Regions from separate parts of the Planococcus alkaliphilus genome, predicted to be linked through region 1. Evidence: riboswitches for the same ligand, from Rfam matches in the RefSeq annotation. Region 1 holds a riboswitch; each other region holds the start of a gene.

Region 1 (4,154 bases):
CATCTCGCTGCACGAAATCTTCATCGACATCGCCACTGACAAGAATCTTTTGAAGGAAGCGGGTGAAGCACATGCGTAACACGATGAAAGTCGCCAAATGGGAAATCAAACGCAATATGAAAAGCAAATCGTTTATCATTGGCTTGTTCCTGACACCGATTATTTTCCTGGCCTTCTTCTTGCTGCCGGACCTGTTTCGTTCAGACGACGAACCGGCCGCAACGAAAGTCTACGTCAACGACGAGCTTGGGGTCTACGAACAATTGGAAGCTGCTGCAGCCTCGACCGAATGGCAGCTGGAAGAAACGCAAATCGCCGAACAGGAAGCGGAAGCTGCGCTTGAAGTAGAAGACGCCGCATACGTCTTCATCAATGAACAGTCGGTTGAAAACGGCAAAGTCACGGTCTATACAAACGAAGAGACCGATTCGGGATTCATGGAGGAAGTCCAAGTGCTGAGCGGACCGCTGCAGATGATGCAGATCGAACAGCTTGGATTGACGCCGGAAGAAGCGGGAATGGTCGCGCAGGGCATCGTCTTTGAAGACGCTTCTGTTGAAGCGGACGAAGGCGGACTGTTCAGCGAAGGGATGCTCGAACGCATCATTCCTGGCGCTTTCGCCGCTGTTGTCATGCTGTCGATCGTCTTCACGGGAATGGCGATCTTCCAAAGCGCGTCGCAGGAGAAGAAAGATAAAATCGCCGAAATCATCCTGTCGTCTTTGACGCCGGCTGATTTGATGCAAGGCAAGATCATCGGCTATTTCGTCCTCGGCATCATCCAGCTGATCGTCTATGTCGCGATCATCCTGCCGGTGCTGCTGTGGAAAATCGATATGCCGATCATGGAATACTTGCTCGTGCCGGAACTGGCCGTCTTGCTGCTGATTGCGGTGCTCGGCTACCTCTTGTATGCGGCACTGTTCGTCGGTATCGGCGCCACAATGGCCGACATCTCGACCGCCGGAAACTTCCAGGGGCTTGTCATGATGCTGCCGTTCAGTCCGTTCCTGTTCATCGGTCCTGTATTCAGCGACCCGAGCGGATTCTGGGCACAGCTCGGAAGCTACATCCCGTTTACATCACCGGGAGTCTTGATCTTGCGCCTATCGCTTCTTGAAGAATGGCCATGGGTGGAAATCGGCATCGCTGTCGCCATTCTTGCCATCAGTGTCTGGGTCTTCATGAAGCTTGCAGGAAAAGTCTTCAAGACCGGAATTCTCATGTACGGCAAGAACGCAACACCGGGCGAAATCTGGAAATGGATTCGCGCTTAAAAAGAATTCAAAATAGATTGACTTTTCACTTGGCCGATTGTAGGATTATGGATAACTAATTGAATATAACTTTCTTATCAAGAGAGGTGGAGGGATTTGGCCCTTTGAAGCCTCAGCAACAGACTGCAAAGTACTGTGCTAATTCCAAAAGCGTTCAAGCTTGAAGATAAGAAGAGAACTTTGACCTTCATCTGCCAAACCCTCTTCTTAATCCAGGAAGAGGGTTTTTAGTTGCCCTCTATCCACAAACCCCAAGGAGGAATTTACCATGCCCATCAAAACACTCGAAACAATCGAAGCCATCAACTTACTGAAACAGAAGACTTGGGTCGACTTGACTCATGCATTCGGTCCCGACTCGCCGCATTTCTCGGCATTTGAAGATGCGAAATTCGATACTTTGTTCAACCACGACGACGGCTTCTTTGCCCAGCGCTTCACATTTCCCGGGCAATACGGAACCCATCTCGATGCACCGATCCATTTTGTCCGCGATGCCCGCTATCTTCACGAACTGGGGCTGAAGGAACTTGTTCTTCCGCTCGTTGTCATCGACAAGTCAAAAGAAGCGGAAGCAGACCCTGACTTTACGTTAGGGGTTGACGGCATTGAAGCGTTCGAAGCCGTACACGGCAAAATCGAAGCTGACACGTTCGTCGCGCTGCGCACGGATTGGAGCAAACGCTGGCCGGACAAGGAAGCCTTCGACAATAAAGACGAAGAAGGCAATAGCCATGCACCCGGCTGGTCCGTTAACGCATTGAAATTCCTTTTTGAAGAACGGGGCGTACGGGCAGTCGGCCATGAAACGTTCGACACCGATTCTGCCATCGACTACCGCAGAAACGGCGCGCTCCTCGGCGAGTATTATGTACTCGACCAAGACACCTATCAAGTCGAGCTGCTTGCAAATCTCGATCAGCTGCCGGCAAAAGGGGCCGTAATTTTCAACATCGTCCCGAAAGCGGACAAGGCTTCCGGCTTTCCAATGCGTTCGTTTGCAATCTTGCCGTAAGAAATAGAATCTTTGACAACAGACAGTGTATCCATGCTGTCTGTTTTTGAATCCAGACAAATGAAAGCGCTCTTACATCTTCTAATATTTTCAATTATAATAAGATTATGCTGAAATAGAGGAGGGGTTTCATAGATGAATCCGAGTGAGACTTGGCAGTACATTTTAACGAAGGCAAACAGCAGGTCATTTGAAATCCCTACAACGCCGCAAAATAAACGAATACCTAAATGGTTTTCTGTATCAAGAAATGATGAATATATTGTGGTTGCTAATGCTAAAACAAATTTGCCGAGCGTAAGCCTGAAAAATGAAAGACGTATTACTTTCGGTGATTTTGAATCGATCTTCGATTACTATGAAATCCGAAAAAATGGAGCGAAAGGAATCAGTAAAGAAGTAGCTGCAAAATCCATGAATTCTGCCTATATCTTTGCATTGATTGATGATGCATATAAAACAGCTGCGATTTCAGTTTGATTTTTTAGCTGGACAAAAAATGTTTCCATATTCCATAACAAACGAAAAGGGGTGACGGGATGGGAAACAAGAGCCACGGCTTAAAGCACGGCTGGACATTCATTGCACACAAATCCTATAAGATTTTTTCAAACGCCAATGCCTATGTCGTCATTGACTACGAGAACGACATCGTCCTCCAGTTTTCCGTCACAGATGCCGACCTGGAAATCGTCACCGCCAACTGGGGCCTTAACTTTAAAATTATCCTGGGATTCAAGACGATCAAGATTTTGGATTTCCCGGAAGAGTGATTCGAGTGAAAATAAAATTTGTATGAAAACGCCTGACACATTGCTGTCAGGCGTTTCTTGTTGGTGTTAGTCGTAAACCGACAGTTTCCCGGCATATTGCGCACTTCCGCGGTCAGCCAGAAGGTTGACTTCGATCAAGTAATCACCCGTTGTGCTGGGCAAAGTAAATGCCAGATCTTCGACTTCAACCGCTGTTTCTTCGCCGCCATGCCACAAACGGACACTTAAACTTTGAAAATCAAAATCTCCGTGTTCAAAGAGCAGGTCAACCATTTCGCCCGCCACAAACGCATTTCGGGCTGCTCGTCCGCAAACGCCAAAAAGTCTTCCACTTCTGTATCAATCCGTTTATTTTCCGGTCCCAGCCAATCGACATCCGCTTCTGCAAGTTCGTCCCATTCGACAGGAGCGCTCCCGGAAAGGGTGATGCCAGGCGGCGTAAAATCGTAATTTTCCCCGATGCAGCCGGACAAAGCAACCAGCAGCAGGCTTAAAATCATCCATCGTTTCATCGTGCATCTCAGTTCTTTTCTTCTATTAATAAACGGGACTGCTTTATCCACTAAAAAGTTTCCGCATGAAATGAGAGGGGAATAAAACGCTAATCAACATTTATTTATTGATTTACGATAAATAATATGCTAAGTTCAATGTAATAACAAACGAGTGAGGTGTTTTTGATGAAACGGGAAACAATCTTTTTGAAGCTGGTCATAGTCCTGATGGCGCTGCCGGCTTTGGCCATCTCTATTTTCGTCGTGCCGCCGATGACCGGTTTTGTCGGTGAGATCCTGCCGAAATGGGCGTTCCTGCAATACGTCTTTATGCTTGCTTTATACGGTTCAGCCATCGCTTATTTCGCAGCGCTCTACCAAACGCTGAAGCTTCTGGGGTATATTGATAAAGGCATCGCTTTTTCGGAACGGTCGGTAAAAGCGCTGAAGAACATCAAATACTGTGCACTGACGATTACCGTGCTGTTCATCTTGAACTTGCCGATTATCCTGTATACGGCGCAGATAGATGATGCACCGGGCCTTGGGGGCTTGGGGATGATCATCACTTTCGGAGCGATTGTCATTGCGGTTT
Region 2 (4,154 bases), 760 kb from region 1:
TTTGAAACTTTTGATATAAGCTTTTAAAGTTGGCAGACGATAGACAAGCGCCGCTGATAAAGCGATGGTGTCTGGCTGCCAGCGATTGGCCGCTTCTATAGCATGGTCAAGCGGCATATTCGGCCCCAAATAATGGACAACCCAGTCGTTTTCACGGAAAAGGCTTGAGACCATCTTCAATCCGATATAATGTTCTTCACCCTCAGGCCCTAATACCATGACTTTCCGTTTTGAAGAATGCGTTTCTTCTCCACGCTTATCAATTATCGAAACGACAAAATCGCAAATCGCCGTAGCAAGATGTTCATCTGCCACTGAAATGGTATTCGTTTCCCATAACTCACCGATATGGTACATGGCAGGTGTTAATAGCTGATCAAAAAGTTTTTTCCGGTTATGGCTGTCGAGAAATTGCTGAACTTGCACCAGCGCTTCCCGGTCGTTGCCTTGTAAAAAAAGTTCGGCTAATTCGGTTGGTTGGATCATCTGATCAACCTCCCTTCTTCAAATTGCTGCCTTTCAACAAATCGATCGCCTCTTGAAGGCATTGTTGCATAAATTCTCTTTCTTTCAGTTCAACTTCTGCATCCAATAATCCAATGAGTCTTTCAAAATTATCTATGATCAAGTCTGACTCGATATTTCGGCTCGTTAATACCTTTTCCAGCCATAATGTATATTCAAGAAACACCTGTCTATCGTTCAAACCATACGCCGTCTCCAAATGGTCGAGATGATGCATATTGTCTTTTTCGGTATGGTCAAATCCGTGTTCTCCAAAACGATCCCATAGGGTTGGATATGCTTCATATATTTGAATCGCGATGCTTTTGGCAATTTGCTTCTTTAAATCTTGCTTCATTCTGCCACCACCTCATACTGATGGACTTTTGGCACTATGCCGGCAAGCGCTTTGTCCGGATAATGCTTTTCGAGATCATGGATTTCCTTGAACTCATTGCTTCTTACCCATTCCATGTAGGCCTCTTTTGAATGCCATTCCAAGTGGACAGTCAATTCATTGCGTTTCTTTGTATTCTGGATCAGCCGGAAAGAATGGAATCCAGGAGCTTTATCTACTCGTCTTGAACGTTTGCGATAAATATCAATGAGGTCCTGAGTCTTCTCTTCAGGCACCACAACAGTGGATGTCACAATATACATCAGATTACCCCTTTGAAATAAAGTGTTAATATCCATTATAACCTTTCGTCTTTCGAATTAAAAGAAATCGCCCATTTGCCTATAAAGCGTTTAAATCTTAAAACGTTTTTTCCATTTAAAAGAATATTTTCACAATTTCTCTTGCAGTTTCTGGTGAGATGGTTTAAGCTTGAAGACATCGCACCACCCATAACTTCATATTATTTATTTCTTATCAAGAGAGATGGAGGGATTTGGCCCTTTGATGTCTCAGCAACCAGCCTGACGAAGGCCACGGTGCTAATTCCAAAAGGCATATGCCTTAAAGATGAGAAGAACGCGTTCCCTATAAAACGGGGCTTTCTTCTTGCTGAAGAAAGCCCCGTTTTTCTATGCATTAACCAGAACCGTTCTCTACAACTAATAGGAGGTTTTCATGATGGCAAATCATTTAGAGACTCGTTTTATCCATTCAACTGGCGTAGACAAAGAAACAGGGGCAGTCAACGTCCCTATTTACTTGTCTTCCACTTATCATCAGCCCAATATCGATGAGTTCGGACCATTCGACTACAGCCGTTCAGGCAATCCAACGCGTCAAAAATTAGAGGAAACGATTGCGAAACTCGAAAACGGCACCCGTGGATTTGCCTTTTCTTCCGGCATGGCTGCGATCTCCTCTGCTTTCATGCTTTTATCTGCCGGAGACCATGTTCTCGTTTCTGAAGATGTCTACGGCGGAACTTATCGTTTCGTCACAGAAGTGCTGAATAAATTCAATATCGACTACACATTCGTCAATATGACCGATCTCAGTGAGATGGCCGCTGCCATCCGCGAAAATACAAAAGTCATCTATATTGAAACACCTTCTAACCCGGTGATGAACATCACAGATATTGAAATCGCAGCTAAACTTGCAAAAGCGAACGATTGTTTAACTTTTGTCGATAATACATTCATGACGCCTCTTTATCAAAACCCACTTGACCTTGGAGCAGACATCGTCTTGCATAGCGCTACAAAATTCCTTTCCGGCCATAGTGACATCATTGCCGGACTCGCTGTGACAAAAGACGAAGAGCTCGGCAGCCGGCTCGCTTTTATCCAAAACACATTCGGTTCGATTTTAGGGGCGCAAGATTCTTATTCACTTATCCAAGGCATTAAAACACTTGGTGCCCGTATGAAACAGTCGTCCGCATCAGCTCGAATTATTGCCGATTATTTGCATAGCCATCCCGTAGTAGAAGAAGTATATTACCCCGGTTTCCGTTTCCATCCGGGAAATCCGATACATGAACGCCAAGCACGTGGAGCAGGTGCAGTTCTGTCCCTGCGCCTCGCCGATAAAGCCGCAGCCAAAATTTTCGTCGACAGCTTGCAAATTCCGGTTTTCGCAGTATCGCTCGGGGCAGTTGAAACAATTCTTTCCTACCCAGCGACCATGTCTCATGCATCTATGCCAAAAGAACAGCGTGAGCAGCGAGGAATCACCGACGGTTTGCTGCGATTGTCCGTTGGTTTGGAATATGCTGATGACTTGCTCGAAGATCTCGAACAAGCATTAAAAAAAGTACGCGAAGCTAGCCTACAACCTGTATTAACTAAATAAAGCAAGATACGAACCCGGACAGACATCAAGTTTTCTCATGCTTCTACACAACCTAAAAAGCCGTTCACCTTTACAAAAGATGAACGGCTTTCTTCTATATATATTGTTATTCTCTCACAATCACTGCGGTTAAGTTTTCCGCGGTTTCATCAATCTGATTTGGGCAAGCAGCATAGTTGGCAACGCCTGTTTCGATTGCGGCAGCCGCTACCGCTTTGGCAACTGCTGTAGCCACGCGCAGATCAAAAGGAGCAGGAATGACATAATCCTCGTGGAGTTCATCTTCTTCAATCAAATCGGCAATGGCTTCAACCGCTGCAATTTTCATCGCATCATTGATTTCACTGGCTTGCACATCTAACGCCCCTCTGAATATGCCTGGGAAAGCTAATACATTATTCACTTGGTTTGGAAAATCCGACCGTCCTGTACCGATTACTTTGGCTCCTGCACGCTTAGCCTCATGCGGCAAGATTTCAGGATTCGGATTTGCCATCGCAAAAATAATAGGACCTTCCGCCATGGTTCTCACCATTTCTTCAGTTAATGCACCTTCTGCAGAAACGCCGATAAAAACATCCGCGCCAATAATGACCTCATGGAGCAAACCTGCCTTGCGTTCGGAGTTGGTCATCTCTGCAACTTCTTCTTTAAACGGGTTCATTCCATAAGCTCGGCCTTTGAAAATCGCACCTTTTGTGTCGCACATAATTACGTCGTTAAAGCCGAATTTATGAAGAAGCTTGACCACAGCAATCCCCGCAGCGCCTGCTCCGTTCACAACGACTCTCGTGTCGGCAATTTCTTTGCCGACCAATTTTAGCGCATTGACCAAGCCAGCTAAAGTAACAATGGCGGTTCCATGCTGATCGTCATGGAATACAGGAATATTCATCTCTTCTTTTAAGCGCTGTTCCACGATAAAGCAAGCCGGTGCTGAGATATCCTCCAAATTCACACCACCAAATCCAGGCTCCAATAATTTTACCGTCTGGATAATGGTTTCGGCATCTGTTGTTCCAAGGCAAATCGGAAAAGCATCCACTCCGGCAAACTCTTTAAAAAGCACAGCTTTTCCTTCCATGACAGGCAAGGCAGCTCCCGGACCAATATTTCCAAGTCCGAGTACAGCAGTGCCATCTGTGACAACGGCGACTGTATTGCCTTTCATCGTGTAGTCGTAGACTTTGGCCGGATCCTGCGCAATTTCCTTGCACGGTTCAGCCACTCCTGGAGAATAAGCGAGGCTTAAATCGCGTCCATTTTCTACTGCCACTTTTGACCGGACTTCCAACTTCCCTTTATGCTGCAGATGCAATTGCAAAGAGTCATTTCTCAGATTCGACATCGCTTCATCCCCTTCAATACATAATGGTTCATTATAGAGTGATTTCTG
Region 3 (4,154 bases), 1.1 Mb from region 1:
TCTAAGGCGAGCTCCTGGATGACCGTCAACACTTCGCCAACAAGTTCAGGATCTAGTGCAGAAGTCGGTTCATCAAATAATAGGAGATCCGGTTTCAGTGCGAGAATCCGGGCAATCGCCGCCCGTTGCTTTTGGCCGCCCGACAATTGTTCCGGATACTGGTTTTTATGTTCCAATAGTCCAACTTTTTCCAGCAATCCTTCTGCTTCACGCACCAATTCCTGCTTGTTCCGTTTTTGCACGACAAGCGGTGCTTCAATAATGTTGTCAATCACGGTTTTATGCGGAAATAAATGAAAATGCTGAAAGACCATACCAGAAAATTGGCGAACATCAACTTTTTGCTTTTTACTTGGTGTTTTCCCAGTGAATGAAACATGGACATCATTGATTTGAAGTGAACCGCCTGAAGGCGTTTCTAAGAGATTCAGGCATCTCAGTAAGGTTGTTTTGCCAGAACCGGATGGGCCAATGATGCTGACAACTTCGCCTTTTTTTATTTCCAATGAAATGGATTTCAGGACTTCTACCTGTTTGAATTGCTTGCTTAAATTTTCAACTTTGATCAATTTGGGAACCTCCTATCAGGCAGTGACATAGCGGTTTGCTTTTTTCTCTAAATAATCTTGAAGCAAGGTGACAAGGATGCAAATGGACCAGTAAATGAGTGCCACGAGAATATATAAGGTTAGGCTTTCATAAGTTTGCCCGACCACCACTTTGGCGCGGTAGAACATTTCAGAAACAGTGATGACCATCGCTAGCGAAGTTCCTTTGATGATATCCATGAAAGTGCTCGATAGCGGAGGCAAAGCAATACGAGTCGCCTGCGGCAGAATGATGCGCGTCATGGTTTGCCAATAGCTCATCCGAAGCGTCTCAGCAGCTTCCCATTGTCCTTTCGATACAGAAGAAATGGCAGAACGGATAATTTCGGCCGTATAGGCAGAAAAATGAATACTGATGCCGATAATGGCAGCAGTAAGCGGCTGCATTTCAATGCCGATCATGGGAAAGCCGAAATACAGGATAAACAGCATCACCAAAAGCGGAGTGCCCCGCATAAAGGAGATGAAAAGCCGGGCTGGGAGAGACAGTCCGATAAAGCGGTTCATTCGGGCAAGAGCTACAAATAAACCGAGGATCAAAGCAAATACTAGGCTGACCAGTGCAATCAAAATGGTTTGCCAAGCTCCTTCCAGAATAAAAGGAAGAGAATCAATTGCGATTTCTACATTAAAAAGATATTCCCATTTAAAGTCGGCCATTGGAAGACTCCTTTACTTAGTATCTAGAAAAGAGGAATCCGAGGATTCCTCAAAAAATTTTTATTCTTCTTCAAGCGGCTGTGTTACATCAGCACCAAGAAATTTAGTTGAAATTTCTTTCAATGTGCCATCAGCAAGAAGCTCCTCAATAGCACCGTCAAGTTTTTCTTTCAGCTCCGGGCTATCTTTCGGCATTACGATAGCACTGCTGCTGAATGAGAATCTAACATCTTCAGCCAGTTTCAATCCCGGTTTATCAAATTGTTCAAGTGAGCGCAACAAGACAAGATAGTCATTTAGCGTAGCATCGACGCGGCCGCTGACGATTTCTGGAAGCACCGTGTCAGAGCCTGTGTAGACAATCACTTCAGCCCCTTGTTCTTGAGCAAATTTTGAGTAATTGCTTGTCGCGGACCCCCCGACTTTTTTGCCTTTCAAATCTTCTACTGATTCAATGCCGGAGTTGTCACTTTCACGGACAATGGCTGAACCATATGAATGCTTGACTGGAATCGTGAAATCAAATATCTCTTTGCGTTCGTCGGTAATCGAAAAATCATTCGCGGCAATATCAATTTGGCCATTGCGAAGAGCTGGCAGCAATCCGTCAAATTCCATTTCTTTGAATTCAACTTCCAATCCAAGCTTTTCTCCTAAGGCACGAGCAAGTTCTACATCATATCCTGTTAATTCTTTTGTTTCTTCATCGTGATATGTAATCGGGTAGTAAAGCCCTTCTGTGCCGACAACGATTTTGCCTGCTTCTTCAATTCGATCCCAAGTGTTCTGTTCCTTGTTTTCTGTTGAAGCATTCACTTCATTTGAAGATTCATTGCTGCTGCATGCGGTTAGAAATAAACCGATTACTGTAATTGCGACGAGCCATAAAAGCTGTTTGGTCTTTTTCATGTCTTTGCACCTTCCTTTTCTATTGGTTTACTTGGTTTTAAGTTAATAGAATTGTCCAGATATGAGGGCAAACAAAAAGCCTCTTCTATAAGAAGAGGCAGGCATGCGAAATCACATTGATATTCTGCTCTTCTTATCTCTCAAGCTAATCAAAGCTTGTTGGATTTGGCACAGTGCTCTAAAGTGAGCCCGCTGCCGAGGTTTCGTAGGGCCAATCCCTCCACCTCTCATGATAAGAACAAATTGCTATTAAACTATGTTGACAACTGTATCATCATTATATTTTACCGTCAACACAAAATTCTGATAAATCTCATCTTATTTTTTATTAGAAGTTGTTAAACGTTCAACGATCCCCTGAATCCCCTAGCGGCATAATACGAATCCGCTCCGTTATGATACAGAAACACTTGCCCGTAGCGGAAATCACAGAAAAGGGCGCCGCCGCGATTTCTGATTTCAGCAGGAGTCTGCACCCAGCTCGATGTCTTCATATCGAATTTCCCTAACGACTGCAGCTTTCGGTATTGTTCTTCTGTCAGCAATTCAATGCCCATGTCCGCCGCCATGCCGACCGCGTTGTTTTCAGGCTTGTTTTTCTTGCGCGATTCCAATGCTTCCGGGTCATAGCAAATGCTTCTTCGGCCAGTCGGGCTTTCTGCGGAGCAATCGAAGAAAATGAATTCATCCGCTGCAGCATCATAATCCACAACATCCGGTTCGCCGCCAGTCCGTTCCATTTCATGGAGCGACCATAATTTGTCTTCATTCGCTTCCAGTTTGTCCTGGATTTTGGCCCATTCGAAATTTTCGTGGCGGGTGATGTTTTTCTCGAACCGCTCTTTTAACGTGTTGAGAAATGCTTCGCGTTGTTCGGGTGATAATTGCTTGCTCATGCTAATTCCTCCTTTAATGGATCTTGCTATTGTTGGTTTTAGTATATAAGAAAGCAGCAGGGTTTTGGAGAGGTGCATCTATTTTATTTTCAGTAGAGGATTGTCTGGAGCTTTTGCAGAATAAAAGAAGCAGGAAAGCAGATCGTTTTTCATTCAGTAAATTGAAGGAGGAGTGTATGTGAATATCTTGATCCTTGGAGGGACCCGTTTTTTGGGGAGATTTCTGACCGAGGCGGCTCTCAGCAGCGGCCATGAAGTGACCTTATTAAATAGAGGAAAAGCGAATCCGGATTTGTTTCCAGAAGTGGAAAAGTTGACCGGCGACCGGTACGGGGATTTACAAGCGTTGAGAGGGCGGAGATGGGACGCCGTTATTGACACATCCGGCTATCTTCCATGGTCCGTTCAGGAATCTGCGGAACTGCTGGCAAAATCCGTAGGACATTACACATTCATTTCAAGCGCATCGGTTTACATCGATTTAGAATCTCCGGGGATAAATGAAGAACACGCAGTCGGCCGGCTTTCAGCGGAAAAGCTGGGAGAATTGAAAACAAAAGAGGCGGAAGCTGCCATCAATGAACATTACGGTGAGTTGAAATTTTTGTGTGAGCAAGAAGTGGAACGTGCGTTTCCGGAAGGTGCCCTGAATATCCGGCCGGGACTTATCGTCGGGCCTCATGATTTTACGGACCGTTTTACGTACTGGGTTAACCGCGTAGCAAAAGGCGGTGAGGTGTTGGCGCCGGGGCGGCGAGACAAGGAAATCCAGTTTATCGACGTCCGGGATTTGGCAGAATGGATCCTCCGGCTGGTCGAAGAACAACGGACAGGCACATTTAATGCGACCGGCCCCGACTCCACACTGACGATGGAGAAATTCTTGGAGGAATGTAAGACCACCCTTAAGAGTGATGCGGATTTTGTTTGGGTGGATGAGCAATTCCTGTTGGGCCACAAAGTGGAAGGGTGGTCCGAATTGCCGCTGTGGATTCCAGACAGTATGTACATGAATGGCTTTCTTGGAGTGGATATCCAAAAAGCTTTACAGGCCGGATTAAGGTTCCGCCCGCTCACTGAG

The links. A riboswitch is a leader RNA that binds a small molecule or an ion and turns the genes downstream of it on or off. The one in region 1 is predicted to bind S-adenosylmethionine.
Region 2: linked by a shared signal. The riboswitch ahead of AC2EXB_RS13980 (aminotransferase class I/II-fold pyridoxal phosphate-dependent enzyme) and the one ahead of AC2EXB_RS17580 (cyclase family protein) in region 1 are both predicted to bind S-adenosylmethionine.
Region 3: linked by a shared signal. The riboswitch ahead of AC2EXB_RS04205 (transporter substrate-binding domain-containing protein) and the one ahead of AC2EXB_RS17580 (cyclase family protein) in region 1 are both predicted to bind S-adenosylmethionine.

Annotation. Positions count from the first base shown of each region.
Region 1 is NZ_CM168060.1:3,377,725-3,381,878, reverse strand. Features, by position in the region: gene AC2EXB_RS17590 (ABC transporter ATP-binding protein) at 1-79, shown strand, start outside; gene AC2EXB_RS17585 (ABC transporter permease) at 72-1,277, shown strand; SAM riboswitch class I at 1,349-1,450, shown strand; gene AC2EXB_RS17580 (cyclase family protein) at 1,546-2,292, shown strand; gene AC2EXB_RS17575 (hypothetical protein) at 2,428-2,772, shown strand; gene AC2EXB_RS17570 (hypothetical protein) at 2,832-3,065, shown strand; gene AC2EXB_RS17565 (hypothetical protein) at 3,132-3,338, opposite strand; gene AC2EXB_RS17560 (hypothetical protein) at 3,290-3,628, opposite strand; gene AC2EXB_RS17555 (DUF2975 domain-containing protein) at 3,743-4,154, shown strand, end outside.
Region 2 is NZ_CM168060.1:2,619,960-2,624,113, forward strand. Features, by position in the region: gene AC2EXB_RS13965 (cobalamin B12-binding domain-containing protein) at 1-486, opposite strand, end outside; gene AC2EXB_RS13970 (hypothetical protein) at 491-862, opposite strand; gene AC2EXB_RS13975 (antibiotic biosynthesis monooxygenase family protein) at 859-1,164, opposite strand; SAM riboswitch class I at 1,373-1,478, shown strand; gene AC2EXB_RS13980 (aminotransferase class I/II-fold pyridoxal phosphate-dependent enzyme) at 1,583-2,758, shown strand; gene ystJ (NADP-dependent malic enzyme) at 2,865-4,106, opposite strand.
Region 3 is NZ_CM168060.1:805,476-809,629, forward strand. Features, by position in the region: gene AC2EXB_RS04195 (amino acid ABC transporter ATP-binding protein) at 1-569, opposite strand, end outside; gene AC2EXB_RS04200 (amino acid ABC transporter permease) at 585-1,268, opposite strand; gene AC2EXB_RS04205 (transporter substrate-binding domain-containing protein) at 1,329-2,177, opposite strand; SAM riboswitch class I at 2,308-2,416, opposite strand; gene AC2EXB_RS04210 (DUF4256 domain-containing protein) at 2,516-3,073, opposite strand; gene AC2EXB_RS04215 (NAD-dependent epimerase/dehydratase family protein) at 3,252-4,154, shown strand, end outside.